4 regions of the Streptomyces armeniacus genome follow, and region 3 is predicted to be linked to each of the others. Evidence: riboswitches for the same ligand, from Rfam matches in the RefSeq annotation. Region 3 holds a riboswitch; each other region holds the start of a gene.
The links. Region 3 has a riboswitch for cyclic di-AMP ahead of DVA86_RS12150 (LysM peptidoglycan-binding domain-containing protein). Riboswitches for the same ligand answer to the same signal wherever they lie in the genome.
Positions count from the first base shown of each region.

Region 1 (5,023 bases), 1.9 Mb from region 3:
GCCGCTGCGGGCGCTCCTCGTCCGGCGGGGGGCCGAAGCGGGCGCCCGACTTCCTGATGCGCTGCTTGGCGCGGCTGATGCGCTGGGCGAGCGTGGCCTCCGGTACGAGGCAGGCGCGGGCGATCTCCGCCGTGGTGAGGCCGCCGACGGCGCGGAGGGTCAGGGCGATCTGGGACGGCGGGGACAGCTCCGGGTGGCAGCACAGGAACAGCAGCGTCAGCGTGTCGTCCTCGGACGGCGCCCGCGCCTCGCCGGGCGGCGGGGCGACGAAGTCGTCGCGCGCGGCCATGGCGGCGGCGGTCTCCTCGCGGCGGCGCCGGGCCTGCTCGCCGCGGATGTGGTCGGTGAGGCGGCGGGACGCGACCCGGATGAGCCAGCCGCGCGGGTTCCCGGGGACGCCGTCACGCGGCCACTGCACGGCGCCGGCGAGCAGCGCCTCCTGTACGGCGTCCTCGGCGGCGTCGAACCAGCCGTGGCCGTGGCGCCGTACGAGCGCGCCGAGGACCTGCGGCGCGTGGCGGCGCAGCAGGTCCTCGGGAGCGGGCGTGTCCGTCACGCGAAATCGGGCGTGCCGTCCTGGATCGGGCGCACGACGACCGGGTAGTCGGGCGCGCCCTCGGGCTGCGGACAGGTGGCGACGCGGGCGGCGATCTCGGTCGCGCGGTCGATGCTCGCGCAGTCGAGGACCCAGTACCCGGCGAGCACCTCCTTGGTCTCGCCGTAGGGGCCGTCGGAGATGACGGGCTGGCCGTCGCGCGTGGCGCTGACGAGGCGGGCCTCGGAGGGCGCCGTCAGACCCTGCGCGTCGACGAGCTCGCCGGACTCGGCGAGGTCGTTGTTGAGCGCGCCCATGAAGTCGAACATCGCCTTGAGGTCGGCCTCGGTCCACGCGGCGCCCTTCTCGGGGGTGCCGCCGCTCATCGCGTCGTAGTCCGCCTGCCGGCCGAGGACCATCAGCATGTACTTCATCACTGGACTCCTTGTGCCTGGGCTCCCCGGGGCGGGGTGCCTCTCACAGGAGACATCGGCGCCGGACCCGCTGTCTCGACATCCACGCCGGAAAAAATCCGCGAATCTCTCGCAACCGGGCCGCGCGCCGTGCCGTCTGTACGGAGGGAGCCGTTCCGCCGGCGGGGGGAACGGGACCCGGCCACGGCGGAACGGAACCCGGCGCGAAGGGGACGGGCCCCCGGCCCGTACGCGCTCCCGGAGGGTGGGTGGGCAGCAAGTCCGCCCATCGGGTGGAAACGGGCGATATGCCCCGACAGCACTGCCGGCCAATCCCCTCCCTTCAAGGGAAATCGTCAACGTATCCCCGCAATAGGGTGATTTGGTCGTTTTGCCGAACTCCCTGTGTCCGGAGTCACATCGGGGCCGAGCGCCCGTCGGCCGTTCTCCCGGGCACCTCGCCAAGTCGCGGAATTCCGGGGCCAATTCGAAACACCCTCCCATTCGCCCCTCTCACGCTCAGAAAATGATCCAATGCGCAGCGTGGACGAATTAACCGATGCGTGCACAGTGGGCCTCGGCATCCGAATCCGGCGGCTTGTCCCGCACAATCCGATGTGCTTGTGTGACCCTCGCTCCCGACCCCTATGACCGGCGGGAGTCCCGGACCGGGGCGCCGAATCCTGCCGCCCGGCGAGGGAAATAGCGCACCAGTCACTCGGCAGGAGCGGGGGAACCAGGTAAGTGCCGTGCCGCAGCTCAGCGGCCCGGCTAGGGGTGAAGCCATGCCTCCAACACCCTGCCCACACAAGGGTTTACGGGAGATATGGCCGGGCCACTCCAGCCCGAATCCGACAGCTCACCTCGCAGGCGCCAGGAGAGGACACCCCCATGTCTCGTGGCCGCCATCGTCGTCCGCGTATAACGCTCAATGCCCGCCGCATTTCCCGCCTTTCCATCGTGCTTGCCGCCGGTGGCGCGGGAATTGCCGCACCCGTTCTGACGGGTACCGCTCACGCGGCTCCCGCGCCCGCTTCCGCCAAGGCTCAGGCCCCGGCACAGGCACCGGCACACGCCGGCGCCGCCCAGTCCGAGACCGACCCGCAGTCGCAGGGGAAGAAGTCCGGCAAGTCGGACTCGTACACAGTCGCCAGCGGCGACACCCTGCACCGCATCGCCACCGACCACGGCGTCGAGGGCGGCTGGAACGCCGTCTACGAGGCCAACCGCGACACCATCGGCGGCAACCCGGACCTGATCGTGCCCGGCCAGCAGCTGACCCTCGACGCCTCCTCCGGCGGCGCCGAGAAGAGCGCCGCGCCCGGCAAGGCCCAGGGCGGCGCCAACGCCGACCAGGCCGCCGCGAAGAAGTCCGGCGGCGTGTACAAGACCCAGTCGACCAACCTGGACGGCTGGATCAACGAGGCGCTCGCCATCATGGAGAAGGAAGGCATCCCGGGCAGCTACGACGGGATCCACCGCAACATCATGCGGGAGTCCGGCGGCGACCCGAACGTCTCCAACAACTGGGACATCAACGCCCAGAACGGCACGCCGTCCATCGGTCTGCTGCAGGTCATCAAGCCGACGTTCGACGCGTTCCACGTCGAGGGCACGGCCAACGACCAGCGCGACCCGGTCGCGAACATCGTGGCCGCGTGCAACTACGCGGCGCAGACGTACGGTTCGATCGACAACGTCAACGGCCCGTACTGATCCCTTCCGGCTCCACTTCCGGCGGCGGCCGGAAGTACCGGGCCCCCGATCCGCCCCGCGGCACAGCGCCGCGGGGCGGATCGCGTTCCGCGGCCGGGTCCCGGTCGAGGACCCGTGTGCATCGTGCACACCCTGGTAGCCGTACGGACAACTCGCGGCTCTATGCTGTCCGCTCGACCGGGAGGGGACAGGACGACAATGGAGCTTCTCGGGCCATCAGGTCCGCAGCACACAGGGCCGTTCCGGACCGTCGCGGTCCTGGGCGAGGGCGGTATGGGCAGGGTGCTGCTCGGCGTCGCGCCCGACGGGCGGCTGGTCGCCGTCAAGCAGGTACACGCCGACCTGGCCGAGGACGAGGGCTTCCGGGCCCGGTTCCGGCGGGAGGTGGCCGCCTCCCGGAAGGTGTCCGGCGCCTACACGGCACCGGTCCTCGACGCCGACCCCGACGCGCCCACCCCCTGGCTCGCCTCGGCGTTCGTCCCGGGCCCCTCGCTGAGCCACGCCCTCGGCGCCGCAGGGGTGCTGCCCGTGGAGTCCGTACGGCAGTTGGCGGCGGGCCTCGCCCGGGCGCTGGCCGACGTACACCGGGCGGGCCTGATCCACCGTGACCTCAAGCCGTCCAACGTGCTGCTGGCCGAGGACGGCGTACGGGTCATCGACTTCGGGATCGCGCGGGCCGCCGAAGGGCAGACCAAGCTCACACACACCGGAGCCGTGTTGGGCTCGCCCCCGTTCATGTCGCCCGAGCAGGTGTACGGGCGGCCGCTGTCCGCCGCCAGCGACATGTTCTCCCTCGGCGCCACGCTGACCGTGGCCTGCACCGGCACCCCGCCATTCCACGGCGCCTCGGTGCCGGGCGTCCTCTACAAGGTCGCGCACGAGGAGCCGGACCTGAGCGCCGTGCCGCCGGAGCTGTACGAGCTCATCGCGCCGTGCCTCGCCAAGGACGAGGCGGACCGTCCCTCGCCGCAGGAGCTGCTGAGCCGTGTCGGCACCGTCACACCGACGGCACGGCCCTGGCCGGAGGCGGTGCACCGGCTCACCGCCGAGCAGCGGGCCGGGGTGGAACGGGCCGTCGGCTCAGCCGCCCCGCCCGCCGGAACCGTGCCCACTCCGGCCCCCGCCGCGTCTCCTCCACGGCCGGCCGTCCCGCCGGCCGCTGCCCCGCCTTCCGCACCGCCTGCCGCACCACCTGCAGTCCCAACGCCCGTCGTCCCGCCCGGCGCGAAGCCCGGGTCGCCGCGCCGCGGGCGGACCGCGTGGCTGGCCGCCGCCGCTGCTGTCGTGGCGGTCGTCGCGGTGACGGCGGCGCTCGTACTGCCGGACGACGGCGGCGGGAAGGAGCCAGCCGCGTCCGGTACGGAGCCACGGCCGGACAAGAGCACACCGACGCCGGGGACGACACCGCTGGCGAAGGTCCGCGACAAGTACACGCGGTCCCTGCCGGCCTGCGAACCGGCCCACACGTCCGACACCAGCGGCGCCCCCGACATCACGCACATGCCGCCGGAGTTCGGCGCCCCGGCCGGGGAAGGCGTCAGCGAGCAGGACGGCTTCACGGAGACGGGCGCGAAGGGGCCGAAGTACCTGGAGAGCTTCTGCGTGTGGAACTCCCGCTCGGGCGACCGGATCACCGTCACGTACGACCTCTACAGGACCCGGCCGGGCGGCGAGACCGGAGCGGAACAGGCCAAGTCCGCGTACGAGATGGGCAATCACCTCGACTACTACGAGCGCGGCGACATCGGAGCCGGGGACGAGGCGGTCTGGCGCACCGAGCCCAGGAGCGACGCGAGCTGCGTGCTGGTGGTCCGGGACGTCAACGTGCTCACGCTCGTGTCCGTACAGGGCAGCAGCCACCCCCGCGGCAAGTGCGAGGACCTGAGCACGTCCGTCGCGAAGGACGCCCTGCGGGCGGTGCCGGAATGAAGCCGCTGAGCGAATCCGAACCCACCGCGGCGGGACCGTACCGCCTGCACGCCGAGCTCGGCAGGGGCGGCATGGGCCGGGTGCTTCTCGGCAGCGCGCCGGACGGGCGGATCGTCGCGGTCAAGCAGGTGCACGCGCGGCTCGCCGCGGACGACGGGTTCCGTGCGCGGTTCCGGCGGGAAGTGGCCGCCTCCCGGAAGGTGTCCGGCGCCTACACGGCACCGGTCCTCGACGCCGACCCCGACGCGCCCACCCCCTGGCTCGCCTCGGCGTTCGTCTGCGGTCCCTCGCTGGGCGCCGCGGTGGAGACGGCCGGCGTGCTGCCCGAGGAGCCCGTACGCCACCTCGCCGCGGGTCTCGCCGCGGCGCTGGCCGAGATCCACCGGGCGGGCCTCATCCACCGGGACCTCAAGCCCGAGAACGTGCTGCT
Region 1 covers NZ_CP031320.1:4,636,599-4,641,621, reverse strand. The annotation lists gene DVA86_RS20125 (RNA polymerase sigma factor) at 1-556, opposite strand, end outside; gene DVA86_RS20120 (YciI family protein) at 553-969, opposite strand; cyclic di-AMP (ydaO/yuaA leader) riboswitch at 1,645-1,835, shown strand; gene DVA86_RS20115 (LysM peptidoglycan-binding domain-containing protein) at 1,840-2,664, shown strand; gene DVA86_RS20110 (serine/threonine-protein kinase) at 2,863-4,593, shown strand; gene DVA86_RS20105 (serine/threonine-protein kinase) at 4,590-5,023, shown strand, end outside.
Region 1: it holds a riboswitch for cyclic di-AMP, as region 3 does, so the genes downstream of both, DVA86_RS20115 (LysM peptidoglycan-binding domain-containing protein) here and DVA86_RS12150 (LysM peptidoglycan-binding domain-containing protein) in region 3, are expected to answer to the same signal.

Region 2 (5,023 bases), 1.7 Mb from region 3:
CCGAACAGAAATGGGTGAGCGCGCTTTCCGCACGCCGGCCCGAAGTGCACTGGGACCGGCTGCTGTTCAGTGCGAAGGAGAGCGTTTTCAAAACGTGGTATCCGCAGACGGGAATCGAACTCGACTTCGTGGAAGCGGAAATCGAGGTCGACGAATCCGAACGGACCTTTGAGGCGCGCTTCCTGGTGCCCGCGCCGTTGATCGGCGGCACGCACATGCGCGGCTTCTCGGGCCGCTGGCTCGTACGGGACGGGCTGATCGTGACGGGTATCCATCTGCCGCGGTAGGTCTTCGCCGCACGTGCCGCTTCCGGCCGGTCGCGTATTCCGCCGGACCCTCGCTGTGCGGGTCGCGCGCCGTGGCGGCGGGATGGGGTGGGCGCTGGTATGCGCAGAGGGCGCCGTCCCCATTCGGGGGCGGCGCCCTCTTGGGCTTGCCGGGTGGGGCCTTCGGTCAGACCGAGACGCCGTTGGCGCGGAGGTAGGCCAGCGGGTCGATGTCCGAGCCGTAGTCCGGACCCGTACGGATCTCGAAGTGCAGGTGCGGGCCGGTGCTGTTGCCGGTCGAGCCGGAGAGGCCGAGCTGGTCGCCCGCGCCGACGGTCTGGCCGGCGGAGACGGACAGCGAGGAGAGGTGGCCGTACTGGCTGTACCGGCCGTCGGAGTGCTTGACGACGACCTCGTTGCCGTACGCGCCGCCCCAGCCGGCGGAGACCACGGTGCCGCTGGTGACGGCCTTCACCGGGGTGCCGCTGGAGGCGGAGAAGTCGACGCCGGTGTGGCTGCCGCTGGACCAGCTGCCGCCGGAGGCGCCGTACGGGGTGCTGGCGGGCGCGTCGACCGGCTTCTGGAAGCCGCCCTTGTTGCTGTCGGCGGAGTCGGCGGCCTTCTCGCCACCGTTCGACTCCGGCTTGGGCGCCGGCTTCGACTCCTGCTTGGGCTGCGGCGCCGGGGCCTCGGGGCGGGCCTCGGAGCGGGAGGCGTGGGACTTGGTCGCGCCCGAACCGTCCAGGGAGAGCCGCTGGTCGGGGTAGATCAGGTCGGGGTCGTCGCCGATGACCTCGCGGTTGCCCTCGTAGACGCGCTCCCAGCCGCCCGCGACGCCCTGCGACTTGGCGATCTTGAAGAGGGTGTCGCCGGACTTCACCGTGTAGTCGGTGGGCTTGGCGTCGCGCTTGCTCCGGTCGGCGGCGGGCGCGTCGTCGCGCTTGTCCGCGCCGGCGGCCGGGGCCTCGGCCTTGGGCTGGCTCTTCGGCTCGGCCTTGGGCTCGGCCTTGGCCTCGGGCTTCGCCTGCGCCTGGCCGCCCTGGCCCGACGGGTCGATGTCGGGGTCGCCGCTGTTCTGCGAGAGACCGGCCTTCGGGCCGCAGTTCGGCCAGGCGCCCGGGCCCTGCTCGGCCAGCACCTTCTCGGCGATGGCTATCTGCTGCTCCTTGGTGGCCTGGTCGGCGGTCGCCGCGTACTCGGTGCCGCCGAAGGACTCCCACGTGCTCTGGCTGAACTGCAGGCCGCCGTAGTACCCGTTGCCGGTGTTGATGCTCCAGTCCCCGGTGGACTCGCACTGGGCGACCTTCTCCCAGGTGTCCACCGAGGCGGCGTTCGCGTTGCCCGCGCCCATGAGGGGCAGGGCGATGCCCGCGCCGCCCGCCGTGAGGGCGAGGGTGGCGCGCGCGATGCGCTGGGTGCGGGGGCGGCGGTGACGTCCGCGTGCAGACATAGTGGTGCTTCCTCTCCTACGCCTGCGAGGTGAGCTGTCGGGTTCGGGCTGGAGTTGCCCGGTCACGCACGAGTGTGTTGTGGCCACACTGTCCGCGTGACTTCACCCCAAGCCGTCCGGTGCTGTGGCGCACGGCCGGCACTTACCTGGGTCCCCCGCTCCTGCCGTTCGGTGACGTTGGCTCCTCCACCGGGCGGCAGGACTAGGCGTCCCGGCGAGGCCCGCCGCGTAAGTTGCGGCGGGATTCGAAACGAAAACACAACCAATTCGTCCCGGCAAGGAGCGTTCGTTTACCCATGCCCGGCTCCGGGAATTCGAGGGGCCCCGTATACACGGTGTGCTGCGGGCCGTTACCTCTCCGTTAGCTTCGATCTTTGCTGTGGCAACGCCAAAAGGGCCGCATGCCAGGAGAGTTGACCGGACGTAAGGCATTGCCGTGCGGTGAGTGACGTATTGCCGGGGGCGGTTCTGTTAGTCACGTCACGCCGCATCGCAGACGGTCTCATTCACGCCGAAACGACTGAAACGGACTTATTGCTCTTAGGGGATATGCGGCTCAAGTTGCTCGCCAAGTCTCGGTGAATGTCGGGAGTTAGCCGCTTCCGTACGTCACTGTCTGCCTTGGTCCGGGTCGGCCGCCCCCGCAACGCCCCCCGCGTGCCCCGGCGGTGGGGTGGCGTGATAACGGCGCTCGGGGCGCCCCGTCGTGCCGTAGCGGAGTGTCACCTCGGCGCGTCCGGTAGCGACGAAGTGCTCGAGGTAGCGGCGGGCGCTGACCCGGGAGAGGCCGCTGCGTTCGGCGCACTCGGAGGCCGAGAGTCCTTCCGGGCAGCCGTCCAGGGTGCGCCGTACGAGCGCCGCCGTCTGCGCGGTGAGCCCCTTGGGCAGGCTGGGTGCCGCCGTCGCGGCGCGCTGTCCGCCGCCGCGCGGCCCACCGCCGTACGCCCCGCCGTACGTGCCGCCCCCGCCCGGTGCGCCCTCCGTGCGGTCGCCCGCGGAGGCCGCGCGGCCCGCGCCCGTACGGACACCCCTTCCGTTGCCACCGCCACCGCCACCGCCACCGCCACCGCCACCGCCACCGCCACCGCCACGGCCACCGCCGCCGAAGACCCGGTCCAGGTCCGCCTGGTTCGCCGCGCCCAGGTCCGCCAGCTCCTGCCGCCTGTGCGCGTACTGCAGCAGCCGTTCCCGCAGGGTGCCGCCCTCGAAGGGCTTGACGATGTAGTGCACGGCGCCGCCGCGCAGTGCGCCCCGTACGGTCTCCACGTCCCGTGCGGCCGTCACCACCAGGACGTCGACCCCGTGTGTGCCGGGCTCCTCGGCGGCGCGCAGCTCACGCAGCACATCCAGGCCCGAAATGTCCGGAAGGTACATGTCCAGCAGTACCAGCTCCGGACGGAGTTCCCGCACGGACGCCAGCGCCTCGGCGCCGCTGCGTGCCTCCCCGACGACCGTGAAGCCCGGGGTCCGCTCGACCAGCGTGCGATGCAGCCGGGCCACCATGAAGTCGTCGTCCACGACGAGCACGCGGACGGGCGGTCCGGCGACACCGGCACCGTGGCGGCGTCCGCCCGCGGTGCCGGTGCCGGTGCCGGTGCCGGTCCCGCCGCTGGTGCCGCCGTTCATCCCAGCGCCCCGTACCGCACGCCGGTGAGCCGCTCCGACGCCGTCCACAGCAGCTCCGCCGCCACGTCGTTCCGCGTCCACGGGGCGCGCCAGGACGGGCCGGGGGCACCGCGTACGAGCAGCACGCGCGGGCCGGTGAACGAGTCCGGTACGACACCGGGCGCGGTCGCCGCGTACAGGCTGGGCGCCGCGCCCAGGTCCGGCGGCGAGGCGACAACGGTGTTCGCGAGCCGCATGGCGCGTTCGCCGGCCCGCCGGCCGGCCAGGCGCGGGCCCTTGGTCTGGAGTTCCGTCGCGGAGTAGCCGGGGTGCGCGGCGGCGGCGGTGAGCGCGTGTCCGTCGGCGCGCCGGGCCAGTTCGCGGGTGAAGAGGAGGTTCGCCGTCTTGGAGCGGCAGTACGCCTCCCAGCGGCGGTAGCGGTGCTCGCTGTTGAGGTCGCGGATGTCGATGTTGGCCAGCGCGTGCATCATGCTCGACACGGTCACCACCCGCGCCGACTCCGACGCCAGCAGCCGGTCCAGCAGCAGGCCGGTGAGCGCGAAGTGCCCGAGGTGGTTCACGCCGAACTGCGTCTCGAAGCCGTCGGCGGTCCGCGCGTACGGCACGGCCATCAGCCCGGCGTTGTTGACGAGCACGTCGAGCCGGTCGTACGGCAGCCCCGCCGCGAAGGCCCGTACGCTCCCCAGATCCGCCAGGTCCAGCGGACGGAACTCCGCCCGCGCCTCCGGCACCTCGGCCAGCAGTCGTTCGACGGCCGCCTTGCCGCGTCGCTCGCTGCGGCACGCGAGGACGACCCGGGCGCCGCGCCGGGCCAGCTCCCGCGCGGTCACCTCGCCGAGCCCGCTGTTGGCACCCGTGACGACCGCAGTGCGGCCGCTCTGGTCGGGGATGTCCCGTGCTGTCCAGCCCATCGCCCGTCGTACTCCTCGCCTCGCCGCCGGCCGCCTGACCCGTGAGTGGCGTCTCCTCGGAGGCCACAGCGTTGCGCCTGCCCCTTATACACGTCTGCAGCTGCCGACGAAGCCTTTAGCGAAGGACTCGGGGCACGTCGGAGGATGATCTCTATGTCCACCCCTAAGCCTTCGTCGGCCGCGTCAGATGGGTCTAGGGGACACCTCATCCCTCCACCCCCCTCACCTCACGGGTCACGGGTTCTCGCGGCGTGCCTTCTGTGCCGCCCGCGCGAGCGCCCACGGATCCGCCACCACCGGGCCCACGTGCGCGAGCTTGTCGGGGTTGATCACCGAACGGATCGCCTGGATCTGGCCGTCCAGCACGTCGAGCACGAGGGCGTTGAAGACCTTCCCGGCCGCGTCGCGGAAGATCGCGCCCGGCTGGCCGTTCACCTCGTGCGGCTCCACCACCACGCCGATCCGGTGCAGCGGGTGGACGAACGAGGCGAGCACCCGCGCCACCTTGTCGGCGCCGTTGATGGGGTTGGCCCACTGCGGTGCCTTGCCGCCGCCGTCGCCGACCATCTGGACGTCGGCGGCGAGGAGTTCGCGCAGCCCGTCGACGTCGCCGTCCCTGAACGCGTCGAAGAACCGCTCGGCGAGCTTCTCGCGCTCCTGCCGGTCGGCCTCGAACCGGGGCCTGCCCTCGTCCATGTGGCGCCGCGCCCGTACTGCGAGCTGCCGGCACGCCGCGTCCGAACGCCCCACGGCCGACGCGATGTCCGGGA
Region 2 covers NZ_CP031320.1:4,481,096-4,486,118, reverse strand. The annotation lists gene DVA86_RS19490 (4'-phosphopantetheinyl transferase family protein) at 1-287, shown strand, start outside; gene DVA86_RS19485 (transglycosylase family protein) at 454-1,716, opposite strand; cyclic di-AMP (ydaO/yuaA leader) riboswitch at 1,721-1,900, opposite strand; gene DVA86_RS19480 (response regulator) at 2,326-3,342, opposite strand; gene DVA86_RS19475 (oxidoreductase) at 3,339-4,253, opposite strand; gene DVA86_RS19470 (RNA polymerase sigma-70 factor) at 4,488-5,023, opposite strand, start outside.
Region 2: it holds a riboswitch for cyclic di-AMP, as region 3 does, so the genes downstream of both, DVA86_RS19485 (transglycosylase family protein) here and DVA86_RS12150 (LysM peptidoglycan-binding domain-containing protein) in region 3, are expected to answer to the same signal.

Region 3 (5,023 bases):
GGCCCGTTCGGCGTTGGGCGCGAGCGCCAGGAAGAACGCGGGGATGCCGATGCTGAGCGAGCCGATCAGGGTGAGATGCCGGGGCAGGAAGGGGTAGGGCACCTGGGCCACCACGACCAGGATGGCGAGCAGCACCGAATAGACGGTCTTGGTGAGGAAGAGGTTCGCGACCCGCTCGATGTTGCCGATGACCCGGCGGCCCTCCGCGACCACCGAGGGCAGCACGGAGAAGTTGTTGTCCAGCAGCACGAGTTGGGCGACGGAGCGGGTCGCCGGGCTGCCGTCGCCCATGGCGACCCCGATGTCGGAGTCCTTGAGCGCCAGCACGTCGTTGACGCCGTCGCCGGTCATCGCCACGGTGTGGCCGCGGGACTGGAGCGCCTGGACGAGCGCCCGCTTCTGCTGCGGTCCGACGCGTCCGAAGACGGAGTTGCGCTCGGCGATGTCCGCCAGCTCCTCCGGGTCCTCGGGCAGCGTGCGGGCGTCGACGGGGTGTTCGGCGCCAGGGAAGTCCAGGCCGCGGGCCACCGCGCCGACCGAGAGGGCGTTGTCACCGGAGATCACCTTGGCGGCGACGCCCTGGTCCGCGAAGTACCGCAGGGTGGCGGGGGCTTCCTTGCGGATGCGCTGCTCGATGATGACCAGGGCGGCGGGCGTGACTCCCTCCGCCTCCGTCAGCGGCCGGTCCAGCGCCTCGCGGAGCGTGCCCGTGCTGCGCACGAGCAGCAGCACGCGCAGCCCGAGCGCGCCCCGTTCGTCGACCTGCTCGAGCACCGGGTGTCCCGCGGGCAACAGCGCGTCGGGGGCGCCGAGCAACCATGTCGCGGTCTCGCCGTCGGGCCCGGGCGGCTTGAGGGTGGCGCCGCTCCAGCGGCGGGCCGAGGAGAACGGGGAGCTGTCACACACGGTCCAGCCGTCCGGCGCGGGATACGCGTCGATGATGGCCTGCATGCTGGAGTTGGGCCGTTCGTCCGCCGAGCCGAGCACTCCGAGCACCGCTTCGGCGGGCGCGTCCGGGTCGAGTGCCCGGATCTCGGAGACGTCCATCGCGGTCTCGGTGAGCGTGCCGGTCTTGTCCAGGCAGACGACGTCCACCCGGGCCAGCCCTTCGATCGCGGGCAGCTCCTGGACGAGGCAGCGCTTCTTGCCCAGCCGGACCACGCCCACCGCGAACGCCACGGAGGTGAGCAGGACGAGCCCTTCGGGCACCATCGGCACCAGCCCGGCGACCATCCGCCGGATGGCCTCCGGCATGTCGTCCTTGCCGACGGTGAGCTGGCTGATGATGAGCGCGATACCGGCCGGGATGATCGCGTACGTGACGAACTTCAGGATGGTGTTGATGCCGCCCCGCAGCTCGGAGCTGATCAGGGTGAACTTGCTCGCTTCCTCGGCAAGTTGAGCGGCGTACGCGTCGCGGCCGACGCGGGTGGCGGCGAACGCGCCCGAGCCGGCCACCACGAAGCTGCCCGACATGACGGGGTCCCCCGGCTGCTTGACCACGGGGTCCGCCTCGCCGGTGAGCAGCGACTCGTCGACCTCCAGGTCGGCCGTCTCCACCAGCGTGCCGTCCACAGCGATCTTGTCGCCCGGGCCCAGCTCGACGATGTCGTCGAGCACGAGCTGTTCGGCGGTGACCGGCGCCGCGACCCCGTCGCGGCGCACGGTCGGCCGGCTCTCGCCGACGATGGCCAGCTGGTCCAGGGTGCGCTTGGCGCGCACCTCCTGGATCACGCCGATCAGGGTGTTGGCGAGGATGACCCCGCCGAACAGGGCGTCCTGGACGGGGCCCACCGCGAGGATGATGACGAAGAGCACGCCGACGATGGCGTTGATCCGGGTGAAGAGATTGCCGCGGACGATCTCCTTGATGCTCCGGCTGGAGCGGACAGGCACGTCGTTCACCTGTCCCGCGGCGACCCGCTCGGCGACCTCGGCCGCGGTGAGACCCTGCACCGCCCGCGCCCGGTCCGGAGCCGTGGCGTCCTGACTCTCCGGCGCCGCGACGGGCTCCTCGCCCACCGTGTCCACTTGTTCAGCCACTCCCGGTCCCGTCCCTCTCGTGCGGTGTCCGTGCCGGCCGCTGGTCCCGACGGCCGACGGTTGGTCCTGACGGCCGAAGGCCGACGGTCGACGGCCAGGCGCTGACGGTCGACGGCTGACGGCCGGCGCCGGCCACGCGGCCGCCGTACGTCGATACCAACGCTCCCGACCCTAAACAGCGCAGCGATCACCCACCAGCCACCAAAGGCGCCGATGAACCTCAACTTTCGTCAGGGTTCGGCCTTTGACGCCTCCTCCTGTGGTGTGAGGCTTCTCTCCGCAACCGTCCCCGGGGTCCCTGCTGTCGCATTCGCCCTCGTACGGCACGACCTGCGGTGACGCCTGTTCCCGGGTCCCAGAGGCCCATATTGATCTCGGATGCCGGTTTTTGGCAGTGCCGGACCCGTGTGCTTACGGTCGCACCGCTCGCCACACGGCGGGCACCCGCGACCGTCACGCCTAATCCTGCCGACGGTCGCCGGGGGGAAACCGTCGCGTCAGCGCCGTAGGCAGGAGCGGGGGAACCAGGTAAGCGCCGCGCCCCGAACGGGGAGCGGCTAGGGGCGAAACCGTACGAGTCCGCGTCACGCGGCCGCGTACGGCCGGGCACTCAACCGGTCCGAGCCCGACAGCTCACCTCGCAGGCGTCGGTGAGGAAGTCAGTCATGCTGTTTTCAGGTAAGGGCCGTCACCGCTCCTCCAAGGCCGCCCGCATCGCCACCCTCGCGGGTGTCGCCGGCGCCGCCGTCACCATCCCGCTGATGTCCGCGACCGGCGCGCAGGCCGCGTCCGTGGACACCTGGGAGAAGGTCGCCCAGTGCGAGTCGGGCGGCAACTGGCAGATCAACACCGGCAACGGCTACTACGGCGGTCTGCAGTTCTCGCAGTCCAGCTGGGCCGCGGCGGGCGGCACCCAGTACGCGCCGCGTGCCGACCAGGCCACCAAGTCGCAGCAGATAGCCGTCGCCGAGAAGCTCCTCGCGATGCAGGGCCCGGGTGCCTGGGCCTGCGCCGGCGAGGGCGGCCTGACGTCCGGCGGCCCGTCCGCGAACGTCAGCCCGAACGGCGACGGCGGCGAGCGTGCCGACCGCGGCGAGCAGCGGCAGGCCCAGCCCGCCGAGCAGCCGCAGCAGAAGCAGGAGAAGCAGGAAAAGCCGCGGCAGGCCCAGCCGCAGCCGCAGAAGTCCGCCGGCGGCGACTACACGGTGCGGTCCGGCGACACCCTCGGCAGCATCGCCGACGAGCACGGCACGACCTGGCAGAAGATCTTCCAGGCCAACAAGTCCGTCATCGGCGGCGACGCGGACCTGATCCTGCCGGGCCAGGAGCTCAAGCTCTGAGAACGGCGGGAACCCTGACCGCTCTCCGAGCCCCGACCGCTCTCTGAAGCCCTGACCGCTCCGGGCATTCCCGGCCCCGCTCAGGACCGGGAACGCCTTGAGCGTCGCTGAACGCGCAGCCCGCGCCCTCCCCCGGGGCGCGGGCTGCGGCACGCTCAGCGCACGCCGTACGGGTGGTCGCCGCCGTCGTTTCCGTACGGCTCCGCGTACGGTTCGGCGGTCTCCTCGGGGCCGCCCAGCGCGTCCGCACGGCGGATGATCTCCGCGAGCTGCGAGACAGTCTTGTCCTCGGAGTCCGCGGCCGCGTCCCGCGCGTACGTGGCCAGCTGACCCAGCGTCGGTGCGCCCGGCAGGTCACCCTCGCCGCGCAGCGCCTCCGCGAAGTACGCGGCGGCCGCGGTCGTACGGAGCCCCGGCGCGCCCTCGGACCCCCACAGCGCGTCGTTCAGCGATTCCGTGCCGATCCGCTGCGACTCCTCGTGCGGTTCGCGCGAGTCCGGGTCCAGCCAGCGCACCGCGGCGGTCGCCACGTCACCCTCCGCGCCCTCCTTCAGCCGGACCGCGTACAGCGCCGTGACGGTGTGTCCGGGGCCGATCTCGCCGCCGTCCACGCTGTCGTCGCGGAAGTCCTCGTCGGCGACCCTGCGGTTGTCATAGCCGACGAGCCGCTGCTCCTCGACGGTGTCCGGATCGAACGTCACCTGTGCCTTGGCATCGCGCGCGCGGAGCTCGATGTTGCGCGGCAGCTGCTCGACGAACACCTTCTCCGCCTCCGTACGGCCGGACACGTAAGTGGTGTGCCCGTCCCCCTTGTTGGTGAGCCGCTCCATCAGGGCGTCGCCGTAGTCGCTGCCCACGCCGACGCCGAACAGGGTGATGCCGTGGTCGGCGCGGTGTGCGGCGACGCTGTCGAGGATGGAGTCCGCCGAGGTGTCACCGGTGTTGGCCAGCGCGTCGGACAGCAGCACCACGCGGTTGGTGACGCCCTTCCGCTTGCCCTCGACGGCCTCCTCGTATCCGGTGCGCATTCCGGCGGCGAGGTTCGTGCTGTCGCGCGGTTCGAGCTCGTCGACGGAGTCGCGGATCTCGTCGCGCTGCCCGTCGTCGCCGAGCCGCGTCATCGGCAGCACGGTGCGGGCGTCGTCGCTGAAGGTCACCAGGGAGACGGAGTCCTCCGCGCGCAGCTGCCCCACCATCGTCCGCAGCGACGACTTGACGAGGTCGAGCCGTCCCGGCTCCGCCATCGAACCGGAGACGTCGATGACGAAGGTGAGCGCCGCCGGTGCGCGCCGGTTGGCGAATCCCTCGCTCTCCGCACGGGTGGCCAGTCCGACCCGGAGCAGCGACCAGTCGTCACCGTACGAGCCGCCCCCGTCCTCCGTGCCCTCCGGGCTGTCGTCGTCTCCGCCGCCACCGTCCACACGGGCGCCGTCCGCGGTCACCGAGAATCCGTCACCCTCCGGCTGCGGATAGCCCTGCCGGAAGCTGTTCACGAACTCCTCGGCCCGTACGGTGTCCGCCGCCGGCAGCCTGCCGTCCTCGATGGTGCGCTTCGCGTAGCCGTACGACGCCGTGTCGACGTCCAGCGCGAAGGTGGACCGCAGATCGGGCGGCGGAACGGCCTCGGCCTCCCGCTCGTC
Region 3 covers NZ_CP031320.1:2,785,042-2,790,064, reverse strand. The annotation lists gene DVA86_RS12155 (cation-translocating P-type ATPase) at 1-2,043, opposite strand, end outside; cyclic di-AMP (ydaO/yuaA leader) riboswitch at 2,535-2,705, shown strand; gene DVA86_RS12150 (LysM peptidoglycan-binding domain-containing protein) at 2,709-3,383, shown strand; gene DVA86_RS12145 (vWA domain-containing protein) at 3,539-5,023, opposite strand, start outside.

Region 4 (5,023 bases), 160 kb from region 3:
CGACACCGCGCGGCGCCATCGCCTGTACGACGGGCCGCAGTTCCCCGGCCGAGCCGAGCGCGCCGGTCACCTCGGCGAAGGCGCGGCGCAGCTCGGACTTGCCCGGCACGTCGAGCCGTACGCCGCCGAGGTCCGCCCGGTGCCGCAGATGCGGGGCGGTGGTCTTGAGCGCCACCGGGTACCCCAGCCTGCGCGCCGCCGCCACGGCGTCGTCCGGGGTGGGTGCGGGCAGGGTGGGCTGCACGGCGATGCCGTAGTGCCCGAGCAGCGCGGACGCGTCGTCCGCCGCCAGCGGGATGCTGCGCTGCACCTCCGGGGTCGCGCCGGGGACGCCCGTACGCGCCGCCCCCTCCCTGCCGCGGTGCTCCTGCCGCGTGGCGCGGGCCAGCAGCTCCGCCGCGGCGGACTCGTCCACGTCGAACTCGGGTACCCGGCCGGGCGACGCGGCCGAGCGGCGCCAGGCGGCGAGGCGTACGGCGTGGGCGAGGGCGCGTACGGCGCGCTCGGCCGCCGGGTAGGCGGGGATGCCGCGCTCGGCGAGGGCGGCCTCCAGCCCTTCGATGGCGAGGTGGACGACCGCCACCGGCTTCACGGACCCGGCCGCGGCCTCCTGGACCGCGTCCGCGAGAGCCGCGACCGGGGTGTCGTCGACCCACGGGATGACCGTGACCACCACGGCGTCCGTCTGCGGGTCCTCGACGGCCTCGCGGACGGCGCGGCGGAAGTCGGCGGGGGTGGCGGCGGTCGTCAGGTCGGTCGTGGGCAGCGGGCGGAGCCCGTCGGTGAGGGACGCGTCGTAGGTGAGCAGGCCCAGCGACTCGGTGTTGCCGAGGATGGCGACGCGCGGGCCGTGCGGCAGCGGCTGGGACGCCAGCAGGATGCCCGTGTCGATCTGCTCCGTGACGGTGTCCACGGTGATCACACCGGCCTGCCGGAGCAGCGACGAAACGGTGGAGTCGGGCGTACGGGAGGCGGGCGCGGCGTGTCCGGGCGGCGGCGCGCTGCCGCTGTGCCGCGCGCCCTTGACGACCACCAGCGGCTTGCGTACGGCGATCCGCCGCGCGATGCGGGTGAACTTCCGCGGGTTGCCGATCGACTCCAGGTACATCAGCACCACGTCGGTGTCCGGGTCGTCGTCCCAGAACTGGAGCACGTCGTTCCCGGACACGTCCGCGCGGTTGCCCGCGGACACGAACGTGGAGAGCCCCGAGCCCCGCCGGTGCAGCCCGGCCAGCAGCGCGATGCCGATCGCGCCGGACTGCGTGAACAGGCCGATACGGCCCCGCGCGGGCGACGCGGGCGACGGCGTCGCGTTCAGCCGTACGTCCGGGTGCGTGTTGACCACCCCGAGGGCGTTCGGGCCGATGACCCGCATCCCGTACGCGCGTGCCTGTCGTACGAGGTCGCGCTGCGCCTCCCGCGTGAACTCCGCGGACAGCACGACCAGTCCCTGCACGCCGCGCTCGCCGCAGTCGGCGGCGACCTCGGGCACCCGCGCGGCGGGGACGGCGACGACCGCCAGGTCGACCGTCTCGGGCAGGTCCCCGACGCGGGGGTACGCGGGGACGCCCGCGAGCTCGGCGGCGCCGCTCAGCGCCGCGTTCACGGCGTACGTACGGCCGGTGAACCCGGCGTCGCGGAGGCTGTCCAGCACCGAGCGGCCCGCGCCGCCGGGGGTGCGGCTGGCGCCGATGACGGCGACGGAGGCGGGGGCCAGCAGGCGCTGTACGGAGCGGCCCTCCGCACGCTGCTCGCGGCCGTGCATGACGGCGAGGGACTGCTCGGTGGGCTCCAGGTCGAGGGTGAGCCGGACCGCGCCGTCCTCGAAGCTGCGGTGCGCGGAGTAGCCGGCGTCGGTGAAGACCTTGATCATCCGGGCGTTCGCGGGCAGCACCTCGGCGATGAAGCGCCGGATGCCGCGCTCGCGGGCCACGGCCGCGATGTGCTCCAGCATCGCGGAGGCCACGCCGCGGCCCTGATGGTCGTCGCGTACGAGGAAGGCGACCTCGGCCACGTCCGCGGGAGAGGTGGCGGGGCGGCCCTCGGCGTCGACGCGGTCGTAGCGGACGGTCGCGATGAACTCGCCGCCCACCGTGGCCGCGAGGCCGACCCGGTCGTCGTAGTCGTGGTGCGTGAAGCGGCGTACGTCGCGGTCGGAGAGCCGCGGGTACGGGGCGAAGAAGCGGTAGTACTTCGACTCGTCCGAGACCATCTCGTAGAAGGCGACGAGCCGGTCCGCGTCGTCCGGCGCGATGGGCCGTACGCGTGCGGTGCCGCCGTCGCGCAGGACGACATCCGCCTCCCAGTGCGTGGGGTAGGCGCGCTCCGCCTCGGTTCGCATGGGGTCAGGGTAACGAGCGGGCCCGGTGTTGTCGGCGCTCGCGCGCACCGTGCGAGACTGGTCTAGACAACAGGAACGATCTGAAGGGTTACACCATGGTTGAGCGCCGCGTCTCCGTCGGCTGGGCCGAGGGCCTGCACGCCCGCCCCGCCGCCATCTTCTGCCGTTCGGCCGCCGCCGCGGGCGTCCCGGTGACCGTGCGCAAGGGCGACGGCGACCCCGTCAACGCCGCCTCGATGCTCGGCGTCCTGGGTCTGGGCGCCGAGGGCGGCGACGAGATCGTGCTGGCCTCCGAGACGGACGGCGCCGAGGACGCGCTCGACCGGCTGGCGAAGCTGGTCTCCGAGGGCCTGGACGAGCTGCCGGAGACGGTCTGAGCCCGGAGTCCGACTGAGCGCGGCGCCCGCACCGGGGCGCCGCACCCGCGACATGGGACAGCCCCGGCCGTTTCGGCCGGGGCTGTTCACGTGCGCTGGTGGCGCTGGTGCTCAGAGGCTGACGCCGTGCTGCCGCAGATACGACACCGGGTCGATGTCCGAGCCGTAGTCGGGGCCGCTGCGGGCCTCGAAGTGCAGGTGCGGCCCGTTGCTGTTGCCGGTGTTGCCCGACAGGCCGATCTGCTCGCCCGAGGTCACGCTCTGGCCCACCGACACCTCGACGGACGACAGGTGACCGTACTGCGTGTACGTGCCGTCGGAGTGCTTGACCACGACGTTGTTGCCGTACGCGCCGCCCCAGCCCGCCTCGACGACCTCGCCCGCGGCGACGGACCGTACGGAGGTGCCGGACGACGCGTGGAAGTCCACGCCGGTGTGGGTGCCGGAGGACCACATGCCGCCGCCGGCGCCGTACGGCGTCGAGACGTACGAGCCCTCGATCGGCGAGACGTAGCCGCTGATCGCGGCGCGCTTGGCCTCCGCCGCGCGGGCCGCACGCTGCTCCTCGGCCTCACGGGCCTTCTCCGCCTTCTCGGCGGCCTTCTTCCTGGCCTCGGCCTCGGCCTTCTTCTTCGCCTCGGCCGCGGCCTTCGCGCGCGCCTTCGCCTGCGCCTCGGCGGCCGCCTGCTCGGCGGCGCTGGACTGGCTGCTGGCCTGCTCCGTGAGGGAGTCGGCGAGGGAATCGCCCAGAACGACGGTCTGGGTCAGCCCGGTGTCCGCGGTGTCCTGCACCTGGGGCTGCCCGGACGCGGCGGCTCCGGCGGGGGAAGCGAACGAGCTCATGACGCCGACGGTGGCGAGGCCGGCGATGCCGGCGAGGTTCGCGCTCGTACGGTTGGCGCGGGTGGGCCGGCGGTGCCGGCCCGTGGCACGGGTGAACGCCATGCTGACGGCGTGCTCCTTTCCTTCCTTCTCGCCTACCGGGTTAGCTGACGGGTTCGGAGCAGGAAGGTCTCCTACGGGCCGCCTCGTGCGAGGCCGCCCGATTCACCCCAGGGACTTCGTGGTTGGGTCCCCGGCTCCCCTGGCTCGCGCCGTGGGGGACTCGGCGATGGCTGTACGTCGGCCGCGGTTGCGGACACTTCTGACGGACAGCCGGACCGACGCTAAGCGGGAGGTCTCCCAACCACCAAGCAGATCCGGCTATTTGTCGCGCACGCCACAGCGCAGCTCGTACATCACAGAGGAATCAGACAAAAGGGCGCCCGTCTGTTTGCTCGGTTCGCCCCCGGGAATCGCTCAGATCCCCGGGGGCACCGCTCTTACGTGCAGCGCACGCGCGTTTCGGCTAACCCGTGACGACCGTCACCTCGCCGATGCCCAACTCCCGTACGGGGCCGGCGATCTGCTCCGCGTCCCCGACCAGGATCGTGACCAGCCGGTCCTCCGGGAAGGCGCTGACGGCCGCCGCCGTCGCCTCGACGGTGCCGGTCTGGGCGAGCCGCAGATACGTCTGCGCCTGGAAGTCGTCCGGCAGGTGCTGCTCCACCTGGTCGGCCAGGGTGTCCGCGACGGCCGCCGCCGTCTCGTACTTGAGCGGCGCGACGCCCACCAGGTTCTGCACGGCGGCGTCGCGCTCCTCGTCGGTCAGCCCGTCCGCGGCGAGCGTACGCAGCACCTGCCACAAGTCGCCCAGCGCCGGGCCCGTGACGTCCGTGGCGACGGAGCCGCTGATGGCGAGCATCGCCGCGCCGGAGCCGTCCGGCGCGGAGCGCAGCACCTGTGCGAAGGCGCGGACGCCGTACGTGTAGCCCTTCTCCTCGCGGAGCACGCGGTCCAGCCGGGAGGTGAGGGTGCCGCCCAGGCAGTACGTGCCGACGACCTGCGCGGGCCACACGCTGTCGTGCCGGTCGGCGCCGATACGGCCGATCAGCAGCTGCGTCTGCACGGAGCCGGGCCGGTCGACGATCACCACGCGGCCCCGGTCGTCGGCCGTGATGGGCGGCGCCTGCCGCGGCTCGGCCGCCGAACCGGTCCACGCGCCGAGCGTGTCGGCCAGCGCCTGGTCCAGCTCGACGCCGGTCAGATCGCCGACGACGACGGCGGTGGCCGTCGCGGGCCGCACGTGTGCGGCATAGAACGCGCGGACGGCCGCCGCGTCGATCCGCTCCACGGTCTCCGCGGTGCCCAGGCGCGGCCGGGAGATCCGGGAGTCCGCCGGGAACAGCTCCCTGGACAGCTCCTTGGCGGCGCGGCGGGCCGGGTTCGCCAGCTCGTGCGGGATCTCGTCGAGCCGGTTCTGCAC
Region 4 covers NZ_CP031320.1:2,942,407-2,947,429, reverse strand. The annotation lists gene DVA86_RS12760 (bifunctional acetate--CoA ligase family protein/GNAT family N-acetyltransferase) at 1-2,341, opposite strand, end outside; gene DVA86_RS12755 (HPr family phosphocarrier protein) at 2,437-2,718, shown strand; gene DVA86_RS12750 (M23 family metallopeptidase) at 2,830-3,663, opposite strand; cyclic di-AMP (ydaO/yuaA leader) riboswitch at 3,679-3,839, opposite strand; gene DVA86_RS12745 (M16 family metallopeptidase) at 4,067-5,023, opposite strand, start outside.
Region 4: it holds a riboswitch for cyclic di-AMP, as region 3 does, so the genes downstream of both, DVA86_RS12750 (M23 family metallopeptidase) here and DVA86_RS12150 (LysM peptidoglycan-binding domain-containing protein) in region 3, are expected to answer to the same signal.